Regions from separate parts of the Arthrobacter globiformis genome, predicted to be linked through region 3. Evidence: riboswitches for the same ligand, from Rfam matches in the RefSeq annotation. Region 3 holds a riboswitch; each other region holds the start of a gene.
What was found. Region 3 has a riboswitch for S-adenosylmethionine ahead of QFZ33_RS23530 (DUF1737 domain-containing protein). Riboswitches for the same ligand answer to the same signal wherever they lie in the genome.
Positions count from the first base shown of each region.

Region 1 (3,264 bases), 1.3 Mb from region 3:
AGCTGGTTCCAGATCAGGCCCAGCACCCCGTGGGGCTTGAGGATCCGGGAAATCTCGGTGCTGGCCCGCAGCGGATCGCACCAGTGCCATGCCTGGGCAACGCTGACGACGTCGAACGCCGCCTCGGGCAGTCCGGTTGCCTCCGCGGTCCCTTCCAGAGCTTGAACCCCGGGGTAGGCGCCGCTGAGCTGCTCCAGCATGTCCACGGAAGGATCCACCCCGCTGACGCTCAGCCCGCGTTCCACGAGCAGTGCGGTGAATTTACCGGTTCCGGCGCCGATGTCGGCGGCGGTAAGGGTCCCCGGGGGGATGAGCCAGTCCGCGGAATCACCAGGGTAGCCGGGACGAACGCGGTGGTAGTGCTCGCCTCCGTCCTGGAAGCTCTGCCCAAGCTCCTGCCGCCGCCCGTGATGAAGTTTGGGACCGCCCCGTGCCACGCACAGTCTCCTTAGCCCGACGTCGAAAATTACCTTTCGAATTTACCGCACGGGGACCGCTGCCGTGGCAGGCGGGGGTGGCGTCTTAGTCCCGGGTGGCGATTAGTCCTGCGCGCAGGGTGCGGCGCCCGCAGTGCCGGGGGTGTTGGGTGCCCACTCCGGGTAGGTGCGGGTGTCGTTCGCCGGGACCCAGCGTCCGGCGTCCACCACGTAGTCCCAGCCGAGGCCGGAGCGGTGGAGTTCCTCGAGGCCGGCGAGCAGCCGCTGGGCGTCCTCGAGCCGTGATCCCACGCCGAAGCTGGCGCGCAAGGATCCGGACGGCAGGCCGAGGCGCTTCAGCAGCGGGTGGGCGCAGAAACGGCCGTCGCGCAGGCCCACGCCGTGTTCGGCCGACAGGTAGGCGGCCACCAGGCCGGCGTCGTAACCCTCGACCGAGAAGTTGACCACACCGATGGCGTCGTCCGGGTTACTGTCCGCGAAGATCTGGTGGACGGTGATGCCGTCGATCTTGCCCAGCCCCTCGACGAGGAAGGACCGGATGGCGGCCTCATGGGCGTGCCAGCCCTGCGGATCAAGGGCTGCGATGACCTGGGTTGCCCGGGCCAGGGTGGCTGCGCCGAGCACGTTCGGTGAGCCGCCCTCGTGGCGGGCGGGGCCGGTGGCCCAGCTGACGCCGTCGAGCCTGGCCTCGCTGACGGCTCCGCCGCCGGCGAGGTGGGGGGTGCCGGCGTCGAGCCAGTCAGGGCGGCCGATTAGGACGCCGGCGCCGAAGGGGGCGTAAAGCTTGTGGCCGGAGAAGGCGAGGTAGTCGACGTCGTCCGCGGCGATGTTGACGCGGCGGTGCGGCGCGAGCTGCGCGGCGTCCACCACGATCCGGGCGCCGAATTCATGGGCCAGCGCAGCGAGGCGCCGGATCGGAAGGATTTCGCCGGTGACGTTGGAGGCGCCGGTCACCGCAAGGAGGCTGACATCGCCTTGCTCCAGTTCGGCACGCAGGCTGCTGATGGTGGCCTCGAGCGTTTCCGAGGCCACCACGCTGCGGTGCGGCACTCCCTGCCAAGGCAGCAGGTTGGCGTGGTGCTCGATGTCCAGGTACAGCACTTCACCGGTGTGGTGGTGGTCCTCCACCGGCAGGCAGCCGGCCAGGAGGTTGAGGGAGTCGGTGGTGTTCCGGGTGAAGATGACGGCGTCATCGACGCGGCCGCCCACGAACTCCCGCACGATGTTCCGCGAGTTCTCGTACACGGAGGTGCTGATCTGCGAGGCGTAGCCGGCGCCGCGGTGCACGCTCGCGTAGTACGGCAGGATCTCGTTGAGGTACGCAGAAACCACCGACAGCGCAGGCGCGGAGGCGCCGTAATCGAGGTTGGCGTAGCGGACGTGGCCGCCCTGGATCAGTGGAGCCTGGATTTCTGCGCCGGTGACGGCAGCCAAGGGACGGCCCGCGGCGGCAAATCGGCCGTCCAGCACGCCTGAGTCGGTGGTGGAAGAAATGGTTGCAGTCGTCATGGGACCTCACTGAGAAAGGACCCCGTGTGACGGGGATCCGCGCTTGCCGGGTCCGTTCCGGATCGGCCTGGTCGTCACCCGGGGCACCCCACCGCGAATGGAGGGTTGCCGGCCAGCTAACCGGGGTTTAGCGCTGGCACTCGTGACCTGTTACGAGACTAGGACATCCGGACGGGCGATGAAAAAGCCGGTTCGGAATGTTAAGCGGATTATTACGCAGCCCTGCTATCGGACTTCAGGCCGAAGAAACGACGGCGAACGCCCGCAAAAGGGGGCGTCCGCCGTCGTAATATTCAGCGCAAAGGGCACCGGGCAAGGTGGGAGCAAAACTAGAGCAAATCGTCCAGCTGCGGGTTCAGGCGCTTCAGGACTTCCGAGTGCAGGATCGAATTGGTCGCCAGCGCATTGCCGCCGAACGGGCCGTCGGTGCCTTCCAGGGAGGTGAAACGGCCGCCTGCCTCCGTCACGATCGGCACCAGCGCCGCCATGTCGTACAGGTTCAGTTCGGGTTCGCAGGCGATGTCCACGGCTCCTTCGGCCACCATGCAGTAGGACCAGAAATCGCCAAAGGCCCGGGTGCGCCAAACTTCCTCGGTGAGCTGGAGGAACTCATCGAGGTTTCCGCGGTCTTTCCAGCCACCGAGGCTGGAGTAGGACAGCGAGGCGTCGGCGAGGCTGGACACGTTGGATACCTTGAGCCGCGTGGCGGCGGCCAGGGAACGGCCCGAGTAGGCACCGGCGCCCTTGGCCGCCCACCAGCGCTTGCCCAGCGCAGGGGCGCTGACCACGCCGACCACGGGTTCGCCTTCATCGACGAGGGCGATTAGCGTGGCCCACACCGGCACCCCGCGGACAAAGTTCTTGGTGCCGTCGATGGGGTCGATGATCCAGCGGCGGGAGCCGTGGCCGGAACTTCCGAACTCCTCACCGAGCACGGCGTCACGGGGACGGGAACGGGACAGCTGGCCGCGGATGGACTCCTCGGCGGCCTTGTCCGCATCGGTGACCGGCGTCAGATCTGGCTTCGTCTCGATCTTGAGGTCCAGCGCCTTGAACCGGCTCATGGTCTGGTCGTCCACGGAATCGGCCAGCACATGGGCCAGACGCAGGTCATCGTTGTACGTTGAAGCAGGTTGGGTCATGGTTCCAAACTACCCTCAAAGGTCCGGCTGGGCGGGGAGGCAGCCGCCGGGCTGCGCCCGGGAAGGCTAACCGACGCTGCCGAGTTCCTTGGTTTCCTGGGCCTCCATGCGGGGGTCGGTGCCGAGCAGGCGGCGCAGGGACGCGAGTCTTGCTACTCCGGTGGGGCCGGCGTGCC
Region 1 is NZ_JAUSXI010000001.1:3,756,911-3,760,174, reverse strand. It holds gene QFZ33_RS17455 (class I SAM-dependent methyltransferase) at 1-437, opposite strand, end outside; gene QFZ33_RS17450 (aminotransferase class V-fold PLP-dependent enzyme) at 540-1,946, opposite strand; SAM riboswitch class IV at 1,981-2,094, opposite strand; gene hisN (histidinol-phosphatase) at 2,276-3,088, opposite strand; gene rsgA (ribosome small subunit-dependent GTPase A) at 3,155-3,264, opposite strand, start outside.
Region 1: it holds a riboswitch for S-adenosylmethionine, as region 3 does, so the genes downstream of both, QFZ33_RS17450 (aminotransferase class V-fold PLP-dependent enzyme) here and QFZ33_RS23530 (DUF1737 domain-containing protein) in region 3, are expected to answer to the same signal.

Region 2 (3,264 bases), 3.2 Mb from region 3:
CTGAGCTGGGCGTTCAGCTGGCCGATCTCCGTGAGGAAGCCGTCGTGGCCGATCGGCGAATCGATCATGTGGACATCCACGTTTCCGGGCAGGGATTCGGCCAGCTCCAGCGACTGGGCCGGAAAGTACAGCCGGTCCGACTCCACTGCGGCAACGAAGAAGTCGGCGGTGGTCCGGGCGAGGGTCTCCTTGAGCGTCCCCCGCCCGCGGGTGACGTCATGGCTCATGAGTGCTTCCGTCAGGGCGATGTAGCTGTTGGCGTCGAAGCGCCGGACCAGCTTGTTGCCCTGGTGGTCGAGGTAGCTCTCCACCTGGTAGCGGCCGCGGCCCGCCAGGGCATCAGCCTGCAGCGGCTCTTCAGCGGCCTGGGCGTTCCTGCCGAAACGGAAATCGAGTTCATAGGCAGACCTGTAGGTGATGTGTGCAATCCGCCGTGCGAGCGCCAGGCCATCCGCGGGCTCCGGTCCGCCGTAGTAGTCACCGCCGTTGAAGTGGCGGTCCTGCCGGATGGCAAGCGTCTGCGCCTGGGCGAAGGCGATTTGTTCGGCCGTGCTCCTGGCGCCGACGGAGATGACACCGCAGCGGCGCACCCGCTCCGGGAAAGTGACTGCCCATTCGAGGGCGCGTGCCCCGCCCATGGAGCCGCCCACCACGGCGTGCCAGCTGCTGATGCCGACCCGGTCAGCCAGCCGCGCCTCGGCCACGGTGGAGTCCCTCAGCGTCACCAGCGGAAAGCGTGAACCCCAGGGCTTGCCGTCCGGAGCGGCCGACGACGGCCCGGTGGACCCGTAGCAGCCGCCCAGGATGTTGATGGAGATGACGAAGAACCTGTCGGTGTCCGCCGGCGCACCCGGCCCGGCGAGCTGTTCCCACCAGCCTTCTTCAGTCCCCGCGCCGCCCCGGGTCACGTGCGTGTCCCCGGTGAGGGCATGCTGAACGAGGATGGCGTTGGAGCCGTCCTCGTTGAGCGTTCCCCAGGTTTCGTAGGCCAGGGTCACGTCCGGCAGGAATCCCCCGGCCTCAAGTTCCAGGCTGCCGATGTTGAGGTGCTGGACAGAGCCGTCGGGAACTCGGCCATCGGGGATACGGCCGTCGGGAACAGTGCCGTCCGAAACGGTGCCGCCCGCAGCCGTGCCTTGCGGAGCCTTGCTGGCCGGAACGTCGGTGCTGACAGAAATCGTCATAGGTAAACCTCTTCTACGCGCTTGCCCGCCGGCAGCTGTCCGGCAGGCCAGGTCCTCACCCGGGGCACCCCACCGCGGAAGGAGGGTTGCCGGCCAGCAAGCCGGGGCTGTCGCTGGCACTCATGACCTGTTGCAAGTTTACGAAATAGTCGGACGGCTGCGCGAAGAATGTGACGGCTGTGTGACTCCCGGCCCCCTCACGGGACGGGAGTCACACCGGTAGCGCGGGAAAGTCATGCGCCTTTTGCCGCGCGGGAGCCGGCGTCGTGGTCGGCCAGGATGTCATTGATGTGCTCCGGGCCCACAGACAGCCGGACGTGGCCGGGGCAAACCCGGCCACGTCCGGCTGCTCCGGCGTGAGCTGGCTGTGCGTGGTCGACGCCGGGTGGATGACCAGGGAGCGGACGTCGCCAATGTGTGATGGCGTGCGTTTCTTCACCCGGGGCACCCCACCGCGGTTGAAGGGTTGCGGCCAGCGAGCCGGGGCTTTGTTCGTTGGCACTCATGACCTGCGATCAGCGCAGGAATGGGACTGTTACGCGCACAGCTTTGTGACGAACTTCTTCAAAGTATGGGCTTTTCGCGAGGTTAGGCAACCCTTAGCTGAGAGCCCCGTCACAAAGTGCCAAGATGAGGGCATGCGCATGGATCACGTCTCTTACGCCTGTGAACACGATGGCCTCGCGGCCACCACCGAACGTATCTCCTCTGCCCTCGGCGTCGAAGCCGTAAAGGGCGGAGTGCACCCCCGGTTTGGGACCCGGAACATGATTATTCCCTTGGCCGGACACAAATACCTTGAGGTCGTTGAGGTCCTGGACCACCCGGCGTCGGACAAGGCGCCGTTTGGCCAGGCCGTCCGGGCCCGGTCCGCGGCGGGCGGCGGCTGGATGGGCTGGTGCGTCGAAGTTGATGACCTAGCCCCCTTCGAGGAACGCCTGGGCCGCTCCGCAGTCAACGGCAACCGCAAGTTCCCCGACGGCCGGGAGCTTGTCTGGAAGCAGATCGGCATCCTGGGCCTGATCGCGGACCCGCAGGTCCCCTACATGCTGAAGTGGGAGGGTGATGCGGAACTGCACCCGTCCAACGCCTATGACAGCAATGTGAAGATGTCCAGCCTCACGATCGCGGGCTCTGCCGAGCGCGTGACCGAGTGGCTCGGCGAGCCCGTCGAAAGGCCGCTGGAGGACGTCGCCGTGAACTGGGTCGCCCCGCACGGAACCCCGGGCATCCTCTCGGTCACGTTCGAAACCGCAGCGGGCGCCGTCACCATCTGACGCACTTTCTGCCCTTCACTTCGGCCGCCATCAGCGGGTGCCAATGACGTCACCCGCCGATGGCGGCCGAATCACTTTTAAGGGCCGGCGCTGGCCCGGCACATCGGCCTTGCCGAATGGCTGATCCCTACCCCAGGCCGACTACCCCAGGCCGACCGCTTTGCCGAACAGGCTGAACCCGACGAACGCGACGATGTCCAGCAGGGCGTGCGCAATGACGAGCGGCATCACCCGGCGGGTCCTGGTGTAGATCCAGGCGAAGACCACGCCCATGATGGCGTTTCCGATGAAGGGTCCGAAGCCCTGGTACAGGTGGTAGCTGCCACGGAGCATTGAGGACACAAAGATCGCCAGGGGCACGGACCAGCCGAATTTGCCGAACCGGTCTAGAAGGTAGCCCACCACAATGACTTCCTCCACGATCGCGTGGCGCAGGGCGGACAGTATCAGCACTGGCACCGTCCACCAGTAGGCGTCCAGACCGCTGGGGATGATCGCGGTCGTGATGCCCAGGGCACGTCCGGCGGCGTAGAGGCCGAGCGAGGGGATCCCGATCAGGGCGGCCAGCCCGAGCCCCTGCAGCAGGTCCTTGCCCGGCCGGGCAAAGTTGAATCCCAGCTTCCGGAACGCGGAACCGGCGTCGTGCCCTGACCCCGGTTTCGCCTGGCGCTGGTCGGTCAGGAAGAAGATCACCAGCAGGACCGGCACCAGGGCAAAGATGATGTCCAGCAGCTGGTAGGTCAGGTCGAAGTACTCGCGGGTGCTTTGCGACCTGTTCAGCGTGGAGGTCCCCTGTGCCAGCG
Region 2 is NZ_JAUSXI010000001.1:1,858,963-1,862,226, reverse strand. It holds gene metX (homoserine O-acetyltransferase MetX) at 1-1,184, opposite strand, end outside; SAM riboswitch class IV at 1,197-1,312, opposite strand; partial or broken gene QFZ33_RS08460 (PLP-dependent transferase) at 1,418-1,605, opposite strand; SAM riboswitch class IV at 1,617-1,692, opposite strand; gene QFZ33_RS08455 (VOC family protein) at 1,823-2,461, shown strand; gene QFZ33_RS08450 (CPBP family intramembrane glutamic endopeptidase) at 2,603-3,264, opposite strand, start outside.
Region 2: it holds a riboswitch for S-adenosylmethionine, as region 3 does, so the genes downstream of both, QFZ33_RS08460 (PLP-dependent transferase) here and QFZ33_RS23530 (DUF1737 domain-containing protein) in region 3, are expected to answer to the same signal.

Region 3 (3,264 bases):
GATGAATTCCTTGGTGCCCAGGATGGCTCCGCCCATCACCCGGCCCTGGCCGTCGATGTGCTTGGTGCCGGAGTAGACCACCACGTCCGCGCCGAGGTCTCCGCAGCGCTGCAGCAGCGGGGTGGCGAAGACGTTGTCCGCCACAACCTTGGCGCCGGCGGCGTGGGCGAGTTCGCTGACCGCCGCGATGTCCACGATTTCCTGCATGGGATTGGACGGGGATTCGAAGAAGACGGCCGTGGTGGGCACAGAGAGGGCCGCGCGCCACTGCTCGAGGTCCGGACCGTCCACGAACACCGTCTCCACACCCCAGCGCGGCAGGATTTCGTTGAGGATCACGAAGCAGGAGCCGAACAAGGAACGACTGGCGACCACCCGGTCCCCGGCCCCGAGCAGGGCGCCCAGGGCGGTGAACACGGCGGACATTCCGGACGCCGTCGCAAAGCACGCCTCAGTGCCTTCGAGGAGGCGGAGCCGTTCCTGGAAGGTGGCCACCGACGGGTTGCCGTAGCGCGAGTAGACGAAGCGTTCGTCCTCGCCGGTGAAGGCGCGCTCCGCGGCTGCGGCGGACTCGTAGACAAACCCGGAGTTCAGGAAGACGGGCTCGGTGGTCTCTTGGAAATTGGTGCGGTCAAGCCCGCCGCGGACGGCCTGGGTGTCGGGGCTCCAGCCGGCGGCGTCGTGATTAAAGGTCAACTTAGTTCTTTCCCAGGTTGGTCGGCAGGCCGCGGTTCTTCCAGCCGTTCACGGTGCGCTCACCGTAGCGGTCGGGTTCGCCCTCGAAGCCTTCGAGCACGTTGTAGGCGGTGAAACCCGCCTGGGTGGCGGCTATTGCCGCCGCGATGGAGCGCTGGCCGGAGCGGCACAGGAAAATCAGCTCCACGCCGGTGTCCTCCGGCGCCTGCTGCTTCAGCTGCTCGACGAAGTCGGGGTTGGGAATGCCGCCGGGGAAGGTCCACTGAATGAACAGGGGATCGTTGTCCGTCGCCTTTGTGTCCGGAACGCCGATGTGCGCCCATTCGCCCTCGGTGCGGACATCCACCAGGATGGCGCCCTCTTCGAGCTTGGCCCAGGCGTCCTGCGGGGTGAGGTCTCCGGCGTAGCTCATGCGTGGCCCTCGTAAGCTTCTTCGGCGAGGTCCTCGTCGGAGTCCAGCCGGTCCACGGCGGTGGCCACGGCGGCGTCAGCGGTGGCGATGGCGGCGGGCAGGATCAGGGCCTGGGCCACGATGACGGCGGTGCCGTTGAAGGTGGCGGCAGGGCTGCCGTGCAGCACGTACCCCTCGGCGAGGGCGGCCGAGATGCGCTCACAGAACGCACGGTCGTCCGGGCCCGTTATCAGGCGGTAAAACAGCTTTTCCTCGGGTTTATCCTGCTGGGATGGCAGCGTTGCAACGGCGGGGGCGTCTGACACGACGGATCTCCTTTTCTCACGCTTGCAGCTCGAAGTGGTCGATATGCCGAGTATTCACCTGAGGCACCCCGCCGTGGAAGGAGGGTTGCCGACCGGCCAGTCAGGGCTTAGTGCCGGTACTCATTACTCCCCAAAAACGTAACACTGACGACGGCGGCGCGCACCGCCGCCGTCGTCATCTTCCGTAACGCATCAAACAGCAACGGGTGGGGAGGGTCACTTGCGGCCCAATCGGGGCTGCGGAAGCGGCCGTGAGTGACCCCGCGTTGCGGTTACAAAGCAGGTGGCCGGGAGGATAATGACGGAAGATGAACCGCCGTAACGCCGGATGAAACCAGGCCGCAGTGAATGATTCGACCCCGAATACAGTGACTCCCATGCTGCACTTTGGATGGTTTGTGGGCCACGGCTTCGGGGTCCAGGGCTGGGGGACACCCGGCTACGGAATCGGCTATGACTGGAGGAAGCCCGCCCCCTACCAGCATGCGGTCCGTGAGTTTGAGCGGGCGGGACTGGACCTGTTCATCATCGAGGACTCCCTCACCGTCCCCGACACCTACGGCGGCAGCGCGGAGGTCTCGCTGGCGCAGGCATCCTTTGCACCGAAGCACGATCCGCTGGCACTGGTGCCGTACCTGCTCGCCGCCACGGAGCACATGGGCATTGTGCCCACCATCAGCGCCTCCTTCTACCCGCCGTTCACCGCGGCCCGGCTGCTGGCCACGCTGCAGCACTTCTCCAACGGGCAGCTGGGCTGGAACGTGGTGACCTCCGGCAGCGATCTTGCCGCACAGAACTACGGACTGGACCAGCAGATTGAGCACGACCTCCGCTACGAGAAGGCCGAGGAGTTCGTGGACGTCGTGCGCAAGCTCTGGCGCAGCTGGGAACCGGACGCCATCCTGGAGGACACCCGGGCAGGGATCTTCGCGGACCACACCAAGGTCCGGCCGATCCACCACGTGGGGGAGTTCTTCAGGGTCCGGGGACCGCTGAACACGGCCCCGCTGCCGGAGGAGCCGGTGCTGGTGCAGGCGGGGGCGTCCCCGCGGGGCAAGGCTTTCGCCGGTGCGAACGCGGATGTTGCGATCGCCCTAGCCCGCGGCGCCGACGGCATGAAGGCGTACCGGGACTCCATCCGCGCCGAGGCCGCCGCGGCCGGCCGGAACCCCGACGACGTCAAGGTGCTGTTCGTCCTCAAACCCACCGTCACCGGTTCCAGGGCCGAAGCGGAGGAGCTGCGGGCCGCGCGCCGGGAGCTGACCCAGCGGGACATCGACAGCCAGCTCAACTCAATCTCCTACCTGTCCGTCATCGACTTCAAGCAGTTCGACCTGGACGCGCCGCTCCCGCAGCTAAGCACCAACAGCAACCAGGGCACCTTGGAGCACTTCTCCAAGGCCGCGCCGCCGGGTTCCACGCTGCGGCAGATCCTGCAGGCACGGAGCGGCGGGGCCGGCGACAGCATCATCGGCACGGCCGAGGAGATCGCCGACTACTTCGAGGAAACCGGAGCTGCAGTGGGCGGAGACGGGTTCCTCTTCTCCGGCTTCGTCGACCCGGCGACCATTCACGGGGTGCTGGACAGGCTGGCGCCGGTGCTCCGCAGGCGGGGGCTGCTGCGGACGAGCTACGGCGATGGCGGCTTCCGCCGGAACCTGCTGGACTTCTAACGCCATGGCCGGGGCTGGTGCAATGGCAGGGACCGGGGGACACGACGGACTGATGCCGGGGGTCGGGCGCGGCACGTTCCTGATCGGGACGGCCCACATCCGTGCCGACGACGTGGCTGCCGCGGCGGCCGATCCCGCAGTGGAGGTGGTCCTCAGCGCCGACGCCCTCGAGCTCGTG
Region 3 is NZ_JAUSXI010000001.1:5,034,964-5,038,227, reverse strand. It holds gene QFZ33_RS23540 (O-succinylhomoserine sulfhydrylase) at 1-696, opposite strand, end outside; gene QFZ33_RS23535 (rhodanese-like domain-containing protein) at 698-1,108, opposite strand; gene QFZ33_RS23530 (DUF1737 domain-containing protein) at 1,105-1,413, opposite strand; SAM riboswitch class IV at 1,427-1,541, opposite strand; gene QFZ33_RS23525 (NtaA/DmoA family FMN-dependent monooxygenase) at 1,791-3,086, shown strand; gene QFZ33_RS23520 (aromatic amino acid ammonia-lyase) at 3,109-3,264, shown strand, end outside.